Regions from separate parts of the Bradyrhizobium sp. SZCCHNR3119 genome, predicted to be linked through region 2. Evidence: riboswitches for the same ligand, from Rfam matches in the RefSeq annotation. Region 2 holds a riboswitch; the other holds the start of a gene.
What was found. Region 2 has a riboswitch for S-adenosylmethionine ahead of QX034_RS07345 (homoserine O-acetyltransferase). Riboswitches for the same ligand answer to the same signal wherever they lie in the genome.

Region 1: another riboswitch for S-adenosylmethionine. It lies ahead of QX034_RS23180 (GNAT family N-acetyltransferase); the one in region 2 lies ahead of QX034_RS07345 (homoserine O-acetyltransferase).

The regions. Positions count from the first base shown of each region.
Region 1 covers NZ_JAUEUV010000001.1:5,032,082-5,039,819, reverse strand. The annotation lists gene QX034_RS23200 (serine hydrolase) at 78-1,061, shown strand; gene QX034_RS23195 (flagellar protein FlaR) at 1,241-1,741, opposite strand; gene QX034_RS23190 (uridylate kinase) at 2,021-2,689, shown strand; gene QX034_RS23185 (hypothetical protein) at 2,603-3,613, opposite strand; SAM-I-IV-variant riboswitch at 3,882-3,990, shown strand; gene QX034_RS23180 (GNAT family N-acetyltransferase) at 4,037-4,507, shown strand; gene QX034_RS23175 (hypothetical protein) at 4,715-5,467, opposite strand; gene QX034_RS23170 (hypothetical protein) at 5,966-6,481, opposite strand; gene rocD (ornithine--oxo-acid transaminase) at 7,580-7,738, shown strand, end outside.
Region 2 covers NZ_JAUEUV010000001.1:1,528,667-1,536,404, reverse strand. The annotation lists gene hisC (histidinol-phosphate transaminase) at 1-199, opposite strand, end outside; gene QX034_RS07350 (chorismate mutase) at 245-1,078, opposite strand; SAM riboswitch at 1,257-1,336, shown strand; gene QX034_RS07345 (homoserine O-acetyltransferase) at 1,428-2,645, shown strand; gene metW (methionine biosynthesis protein MetW) at 2,648-3,313, shown strand; partial or broken gene QX034_RS07335 (acyltransferase family protein) at 4,261-5,301, opposite strand; gene QX034_RS07330 (alpha/beta hydrolase) at 5,807-6,673, opposite strand; gene QX034_RS07325 (TIGR02594 family protein) at 6,940-7,584, shown strand; gene QX034_RS07320 (MOSC domain-containing protein) at 7,691-7,738, opposite strand, start outside.

The DNA of each region.
Region 1 (7,738 bases), 3.5 Mb from region 2:
CCTTAAACAATTTCCTATCGCGCCGGTCCTTTCGCCAATCGTCCAGATCTCCAGGTAATCTCATGCGATGCTCGGCATTGTTCGCAGTCATGCTGCTCTGCTCGGAGCCGGCAAGTGCCGAGCCAGGAATCGACTGGAAAATCGTCGAGTCCGGCGACGCGGCGCCCATTCACAACGCGGTCCGAAACTACGCTCGGAAATACAGGCCGACATCGATCATGGTTGTGCAAGGCGACCTCGTTGTTGCGACGTCGGGCGACATCACGCGGAAAGTGAATGTTCGCTCCGTCCGCAAGAGCCTGCTAAGTGCTCTTTTCGGAATCGCCGTCTCACGGAACCAGATAAATATTGAGAACACGCTTGAGCAACTGGGCGTGGACGATAGTGCACCATCGCTGACGCGAGAGGAGAAGCAGGCGACTGTTCGTGAGCTGCTCATGGCTCGTTCCGGAGTCTATCATCCAGCAGCTTACGAGACCGGGGAGCAGAAGTCGACACGCCCTCCGCGTGGCGCTCATCCGCCAGGTACGTTCTGGTACTACAACAACTGGGATTTCAATGCGCTTGGCGCAATCTACGCGAAGGCGACAGGCTCAAACGCCTTTGAGAGCTTCGAAAAGGCCATCGCCCACCCGATCGGGATGCAGGATTTCACTGCCCATGATGGGATGTTCGTGGGGGATCGTTCCTCTCTTTACCCCGCCTACGTGTTCAGCATGAGCGCGCGCGATCTTGCGCGCTTTGGCTTGCTATTCCTCAAAAAGGGTGAATGGAACGGAGCGCCTGTCATTCCGTCCCAGTGGGTTATTGACTCGACGAAAGCGTACTCGGAAACAGATAGAAGAGATCGCAAATATGGCTATCTATGGTGGGTTCTGGATGCAGGTGCATGGGGGAGAGATGCAATCCTTGCCTCGGGCTATGGAGGGCAACAGATCGCCATATTGCCGGAGAAGCGCCTGGTGGTCGTTCAGGTGGTTGAATTAGATCAATACCAGAAGGGGATTCATACGGCGGACTTCCTCGACCTTGTCCGGCAAGTCGTGATTTTCGCTCATTGATGCTGGGACGGCCTCAGCGTTTGCTTCGGGTCAAGGGCGGCGGTGGCCGGTCGGCTGATGGCGCAGCCAGTGTCCCCCCAGCTTCGGAAATAACCCCTCCGTTCCGGGACTTGCGTTTCGGGCCGATCGCGAAGGTCTCACGCGAGCAAACGAGATCGCCGCCTCGCGGGACTCGGCGGTTACGTCGGATTGGCTGCGAATGCTACCAGCTCTTTTGGTGATCTGATGTGGATGATCCGCAGCCGATCAGATTTTGCGTAGATCGCCTCTATGAGCCGGGGCCTCATCTCACGGTGAAGCCCCCACATCATCTTGTAGAGGCGGAACGTGACCGGCAGCATCGGACAACCCGGAGGGCCATCAGGTCGCCCAAAGAACACCGACTTCACCTGGCGCTTGGTCGCCCACCAGAGATGAATCCAAAACGGATGGTCAACGAAAACAACAGTATCGCATGCGGCAATCCGGTCGAGGACAGAGAACCAAGGCCCGTATCCATCAAGCAACCAGCGCTCCTGCGACAGCAGGGCATCGTGGCTCTCGCGTAGTTCTTCGTCAGGAACCCGCACCCAGTTCGGACGCCACAAAATATTATCGATGGCGAAGTAAGGCAACGAGTGCGCACGACATAATGCCTTGCACATCGTGGATTTGCCGCCGCCAGCGTTGCCGATCACCATTACGCGCGTCATCGTGTGTTGTTAACATAGCGATTGGCCGCATGGGAAGCGCCTTTGGGTCAAGGGCCGCCGCGGCCGGCAGACGGATGGCGCAGCCGGTGTACCCCAACTTCGGAATAACACCCGCGGTTCCGGGACTTACGTTTCGGGCCAATTGCTGCCATTGGCGCTGCGTGCGGGCCGGCCTTCTGCCCCGGTCGCAGAGCCGGATACTATTTGTGAATCGTGGTCCCAAAAGACATTCTGAATTCTTCCTGCAATCTTGGAGGGGGGGGACACATGAGACGCGCAGCCTTGATCACCATCGCGGAGTTTGCCGCTGCGGTCGACAGGCCACATCCGGTACGGGTAGCCATCGACGGCCGAACTGCATCGGGTAAGACAACTGTCGCCAACGAAATGGCTCATGAACTCGACCGTATCGGCCGAGCGACCATTCGCACCTCTATCGATGGCTTTCATCGACCGAAGCGCGAACGTTACGCGCGTGGTCGCCATTCGGCCGAAGGTTACTATTTTGACGCCCGGGACCTCGATGCCGTGCGGCGGTTACTCCTCGAGCCGCTGGGTCCCGGAGGAAGCCTAATCTATAGCACCGCTTCCTTCGACCTCGATAAGGACGAGCCTATCGTTGCGCCCACCCACAGGGCGAATCAACGCGACATCTTGATCGTCGATGGGACATTCTTGCAGCGATCAGAACTGCGAGATGCTTGGGAAGTCGTCATATTTGTTGACGTCGATGTAAAGACAGCTGGCGAAAGGGGGACGTTGCGCGACGCCAACCAACTCGGTGGCCGTGAAGCGGCGGAGGCTCTGTACCGGGATCGGTACGCGCCGGCGTTCGAGATTTATGAGCGGCTAAGTCAACCCATCCAAAATGCCAACATTGTGCTGGACAATAGAGAATTCGAGACTGCGACGGTGCGCATCAACCGCCCCGTCTGACCTCAAGTACGATCGGCCGCGCGCTGGGCCGTAGTGTGCCAGAAGCGGACGTCTGTCTGACCACCATGAACGACTCACTTGCGTCGCCAGGATTCGACTAAGGCAGCGAGCTTGGCGTCCGACGTCTCGTCGCCCTGAGCTAAATCTGCTTCGTAGCCAAACCAATAATCGCCGACCAGCGTGCTGGTGGGTGCAGAACCTGCCGTTGTCCAGTCGGCATGCCACGAGCCGTGTCGGCTCTCCCATCGCATTCAGGCGCACGAAATAATGCTGGATCCGCGTAGGCGCGCCGGGCTGCAGCTGATAGCTCAGATCAAACGATCGATACCCGTCGTGATCGGGACCGGGAGTCATCTCCGACCGGTATTTGCGCCATGAACCCAGGGTCGGATCGGCAACGTCCTTATCACCTGGAAGAATCCGGACCTGTTGAATCCAACTACAATCGATGTCGGTGCGCCCCCCGAGATTGGACAGGCAGAGATCGACGGTGAAGCCGATCTCGCCGGGAGGGTCGCGGGGAGGACGGCCGGGGCCGGCATCCGCATATTTCCAGGGTACCAGGAACACCTCCGAGCCGATATGCCGCTCGTAATAATCAGGTCCCGGTTCGACGCGGGCACGGGCAATCTGGTTGCCGGCAATGGTCGCGGTCCAGATCAGAATGACCAGCAAGGACGCGGTGGCGCGAAACCCCAAGGTGAAGGCAACCGAAGACAGCACCGCGGCAAGGCCGGCAGCGGCCATGATTAGTTTCGATGCGTTGAGATCATACGCATCCAGTGTCGCGTGCGGATGCGCAGGGAAGTAGAACTTGTCGAAGCCCGCCGCCGCGCCGACAACAAAGCAGACCGGGATCGCCACCACAAGCAGGACCCAGGCGGCGACAACAAACGTCTTGGCGTGGCTCCGGAATAGTTTCACGATTCACCAAATAACCAAAGCTTCCTGACTGGCATCTTAGCAAGAATATGATGCACTGCTATTTCTTGTCGAGCACTCATGCGCGACACACTTCCGCTTCAAGCCAAAGGCGGCCGTGGCCGGCAGGCGGATGGCACAGCCGGTCTACCCCCAGCTTCGGAAATACCCCCTCCGTTCCGGGACTTACGTTTCGGGCCAGGAGCGGCCACTCGTTGTTTCTCAAACTGGCGGCGTGCTTGCCAAGCTCGATAGTGCCCGCTATCGTCAACTCCAACATCAAGAGTTGGGCCGACGCCCAGCGCCAACCTGCTCCCGAGCAAGGTGGCTTTCTTCCTTCGGAAGAAGATGTGGCCGGTCCGGCAACTAAACGGGACAAGCCACCACGGCGTCATGCGCTCCTCTCTTCGAAGAAGAGGGACGAGAATGACTGTCGATCGAGTCGAAATTGAGCTGGCCGATGCAAGGTCCCCGGACCTGATCAACCTCGTCACCGCGCTGGACGATTTCTTGAACAAGGTCAGCGGGGTGGACAGGAATCACGGCTCTCCAATTGAGCGGCTGGCGCACGACGACACGCAAATGTTCATCGCGCGGATTGCCGGACAAGCCGTCGGCTGTGCAGGGCTGCAGGTGTTTGCGGATGGCACCGGGGAGGTGAAGCGCATGTATGTCGTCACCGAGGTTCGGACGACTGGCATAGGCAGCAGGCTCCTGACGCGGGTTGTGGAAGCGGCCTTGACCGCCAAGCTGTCGGTTCTGCGGCTGGAAACCACGGAATTTCTTCCCGATGCCCAGAGGCTCTATCGGGCGAAGGGGTTCGTTCCGTGCCCGGCGTATGGCCCTTACGTTTCCAACCCGATCAATTTGTACTTCGAGAAATGGCTAACGAAATGATTCGTCGAGGGCGATGTGCCGACAAGGAATAGCATGGCGTAGGGCGGGTTGGAGCCGAAGGCGTAACCCGCCATCTAGGCGACTCGGAACGGCGGATCACGATCCGCCCGAGCCGTAATCCTGCCGGCGGCGCCGCTAGCGCTCCGCAAACTTCCGCTTTCAGCCCTTACCGGACGTCAACGTTCGACATTATCGAGGCCGGGTTTTTCAGAGCGGAGGGAAATCTCGTTCCGGAAGCTTCGTTGACCCCAAGAGTCGATAGGCCAGAAATCTGTTCATGACGACCCAGGCACGCTCTACGCCGACGCGCAATTGCGGAGTCGGGATGTGGCTCCTGTCGCCATGCCGCGGACCGATCGACAGATCCGTGATCACCTGCAGGTAATCACGGCTGAGATTCAGCGCGTCCCGCATTGGTTGCCAGCCAGCGCTGTAGTCGGCCCCAGGCGGAACGAAATAGTTTCTGATCGTTTCGACTGCGCGCTGAGCAACGACTGGACCGGTATGGAAAGTTCTAAGTCCGTCGGCCAGATCCCTCAAAGCTTGAGCAAGTGCATGATCCGTCAAAACGATGTGGTGCAGCTGGGCGACTTCCTGCTCTGTTGGGACAACTGATACGAGGCTCGCTAGCGCTTGATCTTGAGGAATAACCGGCTGCTCTGCCCCACCATCGATGCTCACCTTCTCTAGAATCGCCTGAAAGCCAACTCCCGTGCAGAAGGCGTGAAAATTGATCGTGGCGCTGACTAGATCCGACGCGCGCGCATAGACTTCGGTAAAGTGCTGGGATTCGAATCGGTGTAGTTCGCAATCGACAGTGATTGCGTTGGCTACGATCGAGATCTCGAAGCGGCCCTCGGTACCTGAGAGCCCCGATTTCCACGAAATCGTTGGATGATCTTGAACCGAAAGGTTGATCGCTTCAGGTAGAATGCGGCCGGCAAAACGAATTTTCGGCATTGCTGACTCCAGAGAGAATCTCGGCCCGAAGGCTCAAGCCAAAGTCGTAAAGTAAGGTAGATTCAGCAAGGTCCCATGTCATCCACCGAGACTCGTCGATCCGATGGCCTCGGTTCGCGCCCATCTCGAGGCGGAAAGGCCTGCGACAGTTTCGTCACCGTCGAGCGGCTCTTGCTCGGGCTGGCGCTGGAGAAAAGTCGTCCAATACGCGCCGGGCCTATGCCTCGGACTGAGCTGACTTTTCGGCCTGGTGTGGAAGAGTTTCGCTAAATCCGCTCCCGGCTCTTCCAGCCATGGTCGCCCGGTGCTTGGCGCACCGACGTCGGCCTGAAGGCCTCGACCATCGAACGGCGCAAGTCTGCGATCGCAGCCGAGCACAAGGCGGCCGGCCACGGGCCGCCGACCTATTTCGAGGGTGTCAGGGCCACAATGCGCGGCATCCGCCGGCGCCTAGGCAAATGCAAGCGAGAGGTAGCGCCCGGCGGAGATTTTCTCTGATTATCTGTGGCCCTCGATCCTGCACAAGATACCTGCATAGACCCTGGTAGGGCCCGCTGGCGTTCCAGATATGCTATTCAAGTTCTTCTCGTCGAGCGCGCACAAAATCTTCCAGTTCGAATATTCGATCTCTCTGTTGGGATCGAGCCTGATGGTGGCTAGCGTCGGGAAAACGAGCGTTTGATTCCCGGCGTCGATCTTTGGCTCTCCGACGTCACCGACTTCGAAACCATCCTGGTAGATCTTGAACGGATTGAGTTTTGCCTGGGACGCGAGGGCGACTTCTTTTGCTGCTCGCTCAACGTCCCATGCTCTGAAATTTGCGTAGCAGAATGCGATCGCCGCAATCCAAACAAATAGCAGACGTCGGCTGCCCGCCGGCATGATCTCGTTGAGCTTCGCGCTGATAAGCGTCGGTAGATATCGATCTAGCGCGCGCTCGACGAAGAACGCCACGGCCACCCAGAACTGCCAAAAGGGCGCGATCGCGCTGAGATACTCTATCAGTTTTGACATTGGACCCCCGCCGACGGCGTGAAGCATACCCGAAGCAGGCTTGCATCTGGAGTCCGATAATCGCCCTTAACGGGCATTCCCGGACTCTGATGAGAGGTGCGTTGTCGGACAACTCGGTGGACGGCGCAATACAGTCCATCTGCGCCGCCTGCTAGTCTCCGGCCTGCTTGCGCTGTCCGTACAGCCCGCGCCGAAAAACTCATTTCGCGAGCCGCTTCAAGCGCATCCCGCTATCCAGCCCGCTTCGGAGAAATATTCCTCTTTCGTTTTATCAGAAATCGTGATTGACTGTCGTTATCCCGTCTCGATACGAGGGGCGTTTCGCGATCGTCACGGACGTTGCGGCGGGATGCGGTGGGCGTGTCGATGTTGCAGCGTGGTTGATCCGCGCCGACGAACGACGTTGATGCGCACGGTCAAGTCGCGTGGTCCTGATACCCCGACGCTGGTATCACCCGCGCAACGCGTTTCAGCGCGTTGTCGCGGCACGGTGGCCAAAAAGCCCGGCGCACCGGGGAGAACGCGAAGCAGCCGTTAAAACCATTGCGCGGGGAATGCCGGGATGTCTCGGCTGAACCTGTGGTACCTGCCGCCTGCATTTTTTGCTGCAGGCGGGCCATGGGTGCGGCCAGCGCCCGGCATTCCCCGTGCCCTCTGCTTGAAGAGGGCAGGTTTTGCAGCATAGCTCGGACGCGACAGCGCCGCGAGAAGGTGAACTTATGTCTCACCACCGTCATTGCGAGGCGCGCGAGCGACGACTTGTCCGCCATGGCCGGACCTGTCCACTGATGCGCGCTCTCGAGGTCGGGGTAACATCACAAAGACTGCCGATCAGGCGCCCCCACCCCAGCCCTCCCCCGCAAGCGGGAGAGGGAGCGCACAGCATTCTCGGCGGCAGCTTGATAACTCTGGGCACCGGACAGAAATGCCCCCCGGCAACATCGCGATCATCGACCGAACACCATCGCAGGCCTATAGTGGTCGACGACGAGGCTCGGTTTTGCGGCAGCGATGTCCGCAAGCTCACGACATCAGGCTCTGCGCGGCGTGACGTTCCCCGCCCCCGGCCTGCAGCCAACAACAGCAGCGGTGACGAACATGTCTGCACCGGTCAATCCATTCATCGCGACGGAGGCGCGGCTCGGCGCGCAGAACTACAAGCCGCTCGGCGTCGTGCTCTCGCGCGGCGAAGGGGTGTTCGTATGGGACACCGACGGCAACCGTTATCTCGATTGCCTCTCGGCCTATTCGGCCGTC
Region 2 (7,738 bases):
CCCGCGAGGTGCCTTCCGGGTAGTCCTCCAGATGCGTCGCCGCGTGCGTGAAGGCCGCGATCGCCTTCGGCGAGGGGCCAAACGGGGTCTCATTGGCCGAAAGCTTGAACACCTTGCGGCCCGGCTCCGGCTTCGGGCTCTTGCCGGGGGTGTAGGGCGCAATATCGAGGATGCCGGGATTCGGCACGGGGCGGGACATCATTCAACTCCGGGAAACCGCAGGATCAGGCCAGAGCCATCAACCCTAGCTCGGCACCGTATAGCGCTTTGCATGGCCGCCGACGAGGGCCGTCGAGCGTACCGAGGCGCCCGCCGCGATCAGGGCTGCCCTGATTTTTTCGAGGTTCGAGGGGGCCTCGATGGAGACCAACAGGGCCGCGCTGTCGAAGGCGGTATCCGGCACCGCTACGATGTCCGCCAGCGGCGACAGCGCTCGCGCCACCTGCGCATTCCAGCCCGACACGCGGATGCTCCAGGTCTCGACCTCCAACAGCAGGGCATCGTCGGCCACGCGGGAGATCGCAAACACCGGCAGCGCCGCCGGATGGTCGGCGCGCTCCAGGAAAGGCAGCCGGGCGATGATCTTCGGCGCGCCGGCCGGCTCGAGCGTGATCCACCACGGCGTATGCCCTGACGTCGCCGAGACCAGCGCCAGATCGCCCTTCGATTTCGCTGCCGCCTCGACGGCGGCCTGGGCGCTGAAATGCGCCACATAGGGCACGATGAAGCCGAAATGGAACCGCGCGGAATCCCGCATCGCAGCCTCGCCGACCGAGACGTCGGCGTGCGCGCAGAACGGCGCCTGCACGTAGGTGAAGCTGGAGACGATGATGCGCCAGATGCTCTCGACCGTATCGAGCGGCAGGATGCCGCGATGGCGCTGCACCAGGCGCTTCATCATGTCGGCCTCGCGCGCCGGCCGGAAGGCCGAGCCGACCTCCTGCGTCTTCTTCACCTGGATCAGGCGGTCGATGATGTCGCCGCGCTGCATCAACAACCGATGCATCTGCTCGTCGATCGCGTCGATCTCCTTGCGCAGATCGGCAAGCGAGGGCGGGGCGGGAGGCGTCTCGGGCATTTGCGGCATCTCTTGGCTGGTCCTGCGGTGCAGGCGAGCGTCGTTCTGTCCTACAGATCAGGCGCGTGCAACATCAAGTTTACCCGATCGAGCGCCCGGAAGCGCTACAGTTGCAACATGGCGGCGTGCCGTCGATTCCGGCTTGCCTTGACGTCGGCCGCCCGCCGGACTACGTTGTTGGTCATTCCGTGGTCATTTGAGCCGGCCGGCTTGCAGCCACGTTAAACAATTCGCTAAACAGGCCGGGGACAGTTCTGATCCCGGCCGAACCTAATTTCGGGCCGGGTTTTTTTATGGCCTGATATGTCACGTGGTTCGGGAGCTCCGGCGACCGCCGGGGTCTAGAGACATGACAGGCCTGACGCCCAAATCGAACTCGCCGAAGTCACGACGCGTGATCCCGCCGGAGGAGCGCTCGCACGAGGTCGATCATCCGAACTCGCCGGTTGCAAAGTTCGGCGCCGATCAGCCGCTCCGGCTCGACTGCGGGGTCGATCTCGCGCCGTTCCAGATCGCCTACCAGACCTATGGCGAGCTCAATGCCGACAGATCGAACGCCATCCTGGTCTGCCACGCCCTGACCGGCGATCAGCATGTCGCCAATCGCCATCCGATGACCGGCAAGCCGGGCTGGTGGGAGACGCTGGTCGGCCCGGGCCGTCCACTCGATACCAACCGTTACTTCATCATCTGCTCGAACGTGATCGGCGGCTGCATGGGTTCGACCGGCCCCGCCTCGCTCAATCCGGCGACGGGCAAGGCCTGGGGCCTGGATTTCCCGATCATCACCATTCCGGACATGGTGCGCGCCCAGGCGATGCTGATCGACCATCTCGGCATCGAGACGCTGTTTGCGGTGGTCGGCGGCTCCATGGGCGGCATGCAGGTGCTGCAATGGACTGTGGCCTATCCGACCCGCGTGTTCGCGGCGCTCGCGATCGCCTGCGCTACGCGTCACTCGGCGCAGAATATCGCCTTCCATGAGCTCGGCCGGCAGGCGGTGATGGCCGATCCGGATTGGGATCACGGCCGCTATGCCGACAAGGGCGTTCATCCGCATCGCGGGCTCGCGGTGGCGCGGATGGCCGCGCACATCACTTATTTGTCGGACGCGGCGCTGCATCGCAAGTTCGGTCGCCGCATGCAGGACCGCGACCTGCCGACCTTTTCCTTCGATGCCGATTTCCAGGTCGAGAGCTATCTGCGCTACCAGGGCTCGTCCTTCGTGGAGCGCTTCGATGCCAACGCCTATCTCTATCTGACCCGCGCGATGGACTACTTCGATATCGCCGCCGATCATGATGGCGTGCTGGCCGAAGCTTTCCGCGGCATTCAGACCCGTTTCTGCGTCGTGTCCTTCACCAGCGACTGGCTGTTTCCGACGCCGGAGTCGCGGGCGCTGGTGCATGCGCTCAACGCGTCGAGCGCACGGGTCTCTTTCGCGGAGATCGAAACCGACAAAGGTCATGATGCCTTCCTGCTCGATGTCCCCGAGTTCTTCGACATCGCCCGTGCCTTCCTCGAGTCCGCCGGCAAGGCACGCGGGCTGACCACACCCGGAGTCTGACCATGGCGCTGCAAGAGGTGCTGCCGCTGAACGGCGTTACGGAGCGCGAAGGGCTCGCCTATCGCCCCGACCATCTGCTGATTGCCAAGATGGTCGAGCGCGGCTCCAAGGTGCTCGACATCGGTTGTGGCGACGGCGATCTCCTGCAGTTGCTTGAGAGCCGCGGCATCGACGGTCGCGGCATCGAGCTGTCGCGCGAAGGCGTCAACCACTGCGTGGCGAAGGGGCTTGCGGTGGTGCAGGGCGACGCCGACACCGACCTCGTCGATTATCCCGACGACGCGTTCGACTACGTGATCCTGTCGCAGACCCTGCAGGCGACGCGGCAGCCGAGGACGGTGCTCGAAAATCTCCTGCGCATCGGCCGCCGCGCGATCGTGGCCTTTCCGAATTTCGGCTTCTGGCGGCTGCGCCTGCAGCTTCTGATCGGCGGTCACATGCCGCGTACCGAGAATCTGCCGTTCACCTGGTACGACACGCCGAACATCCATTTCTGCACCATCAAGGACTTCGTGCAGCTCTGCGACGAGATCAACGTCAAGATGGAGCGCGCGGTGGCGCTCGATTCCGACGGCCAGCCGCTGCGGGTCAATATGCCCTGGTGGTTCTGGAACATGTTCGGCGAGCAGGGGATCTTCCTGCTGAGCCGGGCGGGGAAGGGAAGGTAGCCTCCGGCTGCCATTCCGGGGCGAGGCCGTAGGCCCCGAACCCGGAATCTCGAAGTTGTCTGGCGCGCACACCCATTTCGAGATTCCGGGTTCGCGCATTGCATGCGCGCCCCGGAATGACCGGCCTGTTGGCACGATCTGGCTCTTCACATCTCAAACAGCGCGAGGCGTGCGCTCGCATTCTCGCAGCGCGTTACGCCCGAGCTTTGCGAAGCATTCGCCCTCGAAAAGCAAGAGGGCGCAGGAAAGGCCGGGTGTTAGCTCACACCCATGGCCCGCCTGCATCAAAAAAAGCAGGCGGCAGTCACCACAGGTACGAGCCGCACATCCGGCCTTCCCTGCGCGACGGTGTTAACGCTTATACGCGCTCTCCTCGGGGACCGGCATTCTTGCCCCCGTCCGCGTGATGCGAAGCATCATCGCGTCGCGCAACGCTTGCGCGTTGCACGGGCCTCAGCACCGGGAGGCCAGGACCACACGACTTCACGTCCGCGCCGATGTCGTTCGTCCGTGTGAGAGACACACTGCGACACGCCGCGTCCATCGCATCCCGCTTCCGACGTCCGTGACGATCGCGATACGTCCCTCTTGTGGAGGCGGGATGCGCAGAAAGGTGCTCCTGATTTGCCCGACGACACAAGCCTTGATGCCTGCGACATCCTGGCACGACGGGCAATGGCGGCATGACGACCATGCGCAAAATGCCCGCCGGGCAGCAATGTCTCGCCACGCGTCCGGGGCTGTGCGGGATGGGCGAGAGCGAGCAGTTACGGCCGTCGGCGCGCGAAAAAGGTCAGTCACGAACCACTCATGCGGCGGACGGGCAACGCCGCCCGCCATCGGGCAATGGCGGCCATCAGTTTGGTCGTCATGCGAGAGGACAACGCCAAGACCGGCTTTTTCAACCGGAGCGCAGGGAGCTCGATCAGATGCCAGGATAGCGCCGCGATCAGAATCGCAATCAGGGCAGATATGGGAAAGAGCAGCCACCATTCGCGCAGCGGCAGGAACGTCGCAACGAGCGTTTGCTGGATCGGATACGAAAACAGATAGATGCCGTAGGAATAATCTCCGCCCGTCGATGGCAGCCGCTGGGCACCGATCCAAATCATCAGGTAGGTGAGAGCAGGAATGGAGAAGAACGCGTTCTTCGGCCCCAACAGCAGCAAATAGGCAGCTGCGGCCGAGAGCAGCGCGAGTGACGCGTTCAGCTTGATGTGCTCTCGCCAATGAAAGGCGACGACGCCGGTGGCAAAGGAATAGACCAGCAGCGTTGGTCCAAGATAGCCATCAGGCACGAACGCGTCGGTAGCCTGATTCACCACGATCATCGCGACGGTCACGACCAGCCAGAGCAGCGTTGTCAGTTTCCGGCTGTAGGCTGCCCGGCTTACCATCAAGAGCGCCATGAGGGCGTAGCAGAAGAACTCCGGTTTGAGCGTCCATACATTCCCGTTGACGACGCGATCAAGCGGGAGCCCTTCGAACACGCCGGGCAATGCAAATCGAACGCGACCGATGATGTTGCCGAAATAGGAGAAGAAATCCGCATTCGTGAAGTAGTCTCGCGGCGGTCGGGTCGTCAGCAGAGGGCCGAGGATCAAGGCTGAAATCGTAACTTCGACAGCCAATGCAGGCACTATTCGCAGGCTTCGGAAGAGCAGGAAGGTGCCCGTGTCGCGCAATCGGAATGCGCTGCCGGCAACGAGAAATCCGCTCAAGGCAAAGAAGAGCGGCAGCAGCGAAAGCATGACGGCGATGTAGGGCGCGTTCAGCAGCACGCGAGAGCCGGCCATGCCGTAGGACAGCATAAACGAATGCACGAGCACGACCAGAAGCGACAGGCAAAGCCGAAGCGTATCGAACCCCGGAAATGCGCCGCCGTTGAGATCGAGAACCTCCTGCACCGATGGTCCTCGAAAGAGCCGCGCTGGCGAAGGTGGTCGTGGCGTGCTTCGAGGCAAGTCGCCGGCTGCCACGTCGACCATTCCGCATCCCCATTCCTTCCGAGATGCCGCGTTCTGCCTGGCCGCTGTGGCGATCGCTGCAACGCGTTCGCCTGGTCGCCCGATACCCAGCCCTTCGGAGTCTGGGCCTAGCGGTAGCAGGCGCAGATTAATTCAATCTGAAAAGCGTCCGCGAAAGCGCCAGCTCTCGCGGCGTTCCATCGTCGTAAGCCCATTTCAGCTGTTGGTAGCGGTTACTTCGATCAGACTCGTGTATCCCTCCTGTGTTACACAATGCGCTATGTCAGCTCGCAAGTTCCTGACGGCAGGGTATCGGGGTGGGCCGCCCTGGCGCCCAATCATGCCCGGTCGAAGCTCTCAATTGAGGGGGCGCCCTCCCTGGCTGATCTGCGGTTGAGCCTCACGACTGCGCCGGACCCGCAGTCCCCGATGTGACGATGTTTGGCTCACTAAGTCGTCCCGGCGAACCGCGCCGCCGCCCCCCGCAGGCGGTCAGATGCGTACGCCGGAACGAGTGCCCGGCGTCTTACCAACCCGCAATCGACCTTGGATCGCGCTGATTCCAGCGGCCGGCCTCGACGATGGTGATGAAGCGCTCCACCGTCGCGTTGAACAACGCGGGCTCCTCCAGATTCAGGACGTGCCCCGACTTCGGGAAGAATGTCAGTCCCGACGCTCCCAGGTGCTTCTTCAGGAACAGGCTTGGTTCGATGCAGGCGTCGTCCTCGTCGCCGCAGATGATCAGCCCCGGTGTGGCCACTTGTCTGATCGCCTCCGCCATCGTGTAGATCGAAGGACGCCCGCCCTGGAAGCTGCGCATCGTGTTGGCGGAGCCCTTGGCATCATGCCGCGCCAGCGCCGCATAGAAGTCGGCGTGGCCGCGCGGGTCCTTCACCAGGAAGGGAATCCGGCCCGGCGCCTCGCGCGTGATCTTGGCGACCTCCACTGAGCCGAGCGTGTCGAACTGCTCGGCTGTGGCCCGGCATTGCGCGCGAAAGCTCTCCAACTGTTCGAGGCTCGAGCCGGAGCCGACACCGGCGAGCGTCATCGAATGTAGTCGCTGCGGCGCATGCAGCGCGACCTGCAGGGAGGAATAGGCACCCATCGACAGCCCGACGAAATGCGCTTGCGCGATGCCGAGATGATCGAGCACGGCCAAGGCATCGGTATAAAAATGTTCATAGGTGTAAGCGGCGGGCGAGGGTGGGATGTCCGACGGCGTATAGCCGCGCGCGGAAAAGACGATGCAGCGATGCGCGCGCGAGAAGTAGCGCATTTGCGGCTCCCAATTGGTGTAGTCGGCCGCGAATTCATGCAGGAACAGGATTGGCGTACCGCTCCCGGCCTCTTCGAAATAGAGACGTACGCCATCCTTGGTCGCCGCGTGGGGCATTGCCGAGCTCCTTCTTGTTTCAGCTTTCAGCGCATCGACCATCGCAGTTCATGCTGAGGGCAGCAATGCGGATGGGTTCCCCGGTATTCACAAACGGGCTTGCCCGGAATTTCCCTCTGGTCGCCATTGCAGTGCAGCATGTCGTCATGTTTTCGTCACATCCTGCCGTTTTACGAGCCGCTGCTGCTGACTGTGCACACGGGGGCCAGTCAGGGAACAGGGGGTGTCAAGTCAGACTGCCAGGGGGACTAAGAGAAGGATTGAGTATGGTTGTGTCTATCGTTCGCCGGTCGCTTCACGTTGTTGCGCTGGCGGTGTGTTCCGCGGCCTTTGCCGCTTCCGCGACGCCGGCTTCGGCCCGTTCCCATCATGGCTCCGGGCATCATGCCCACCGCAGTCATGGCGGTCATCACTACGCCAAGCATCATATCCGTCACGGCAGATCGTATGCTCGCCTGTCGCGCCGCGTGGCTCGGCTGGAGGTGCGCGGTGTGGATGATGTGCAGGCGAACCAAATGATGTCTGGCACTGCATCCGGCGGCATGGGGTCGTCGGGTGGCTTCGGTGACAGCAGTGTGGTCGCCGAGGCGCGCCGCTATCTCGGCGGCAACCCGACCAGCCGTGCGAGCCTGTGGTGCGCGCGCTTCATGAACATGGTGCTGGAGCGCACCGGACATCATGGTACCGGGTCGGACCTCGCCCGCTCCTTCGCCAGCTACGGCCAGCGCGTGTCAGGGCCGCAGGTCGGCGCCATCGCGGTGATGAGCCGCCACGGCGGCGGTCATGTCGGCGTGGTCTCCGGCATCGACGCGCAGGGTAATCCGATCCTGATCTCCGGCAACAACCGGAACCGGGTGCGCGAGGCGCCGGTGTCGCGCGGCCGGGTCTATGCCTATGTGATGCCGAACTGATAAGTGCTTCGGGCTCTCGCTCGTGTCATTCCGGGTTCAGCCGCTGAACGCGGCTGCCCCGGAATGACGATCGAAAATCGAGATCGGGAGCCGGGCAAATACTGCCTCAAAACAAGCTCGGCTGCTCGACCATAAGCGTATCGCCGACGGCGAT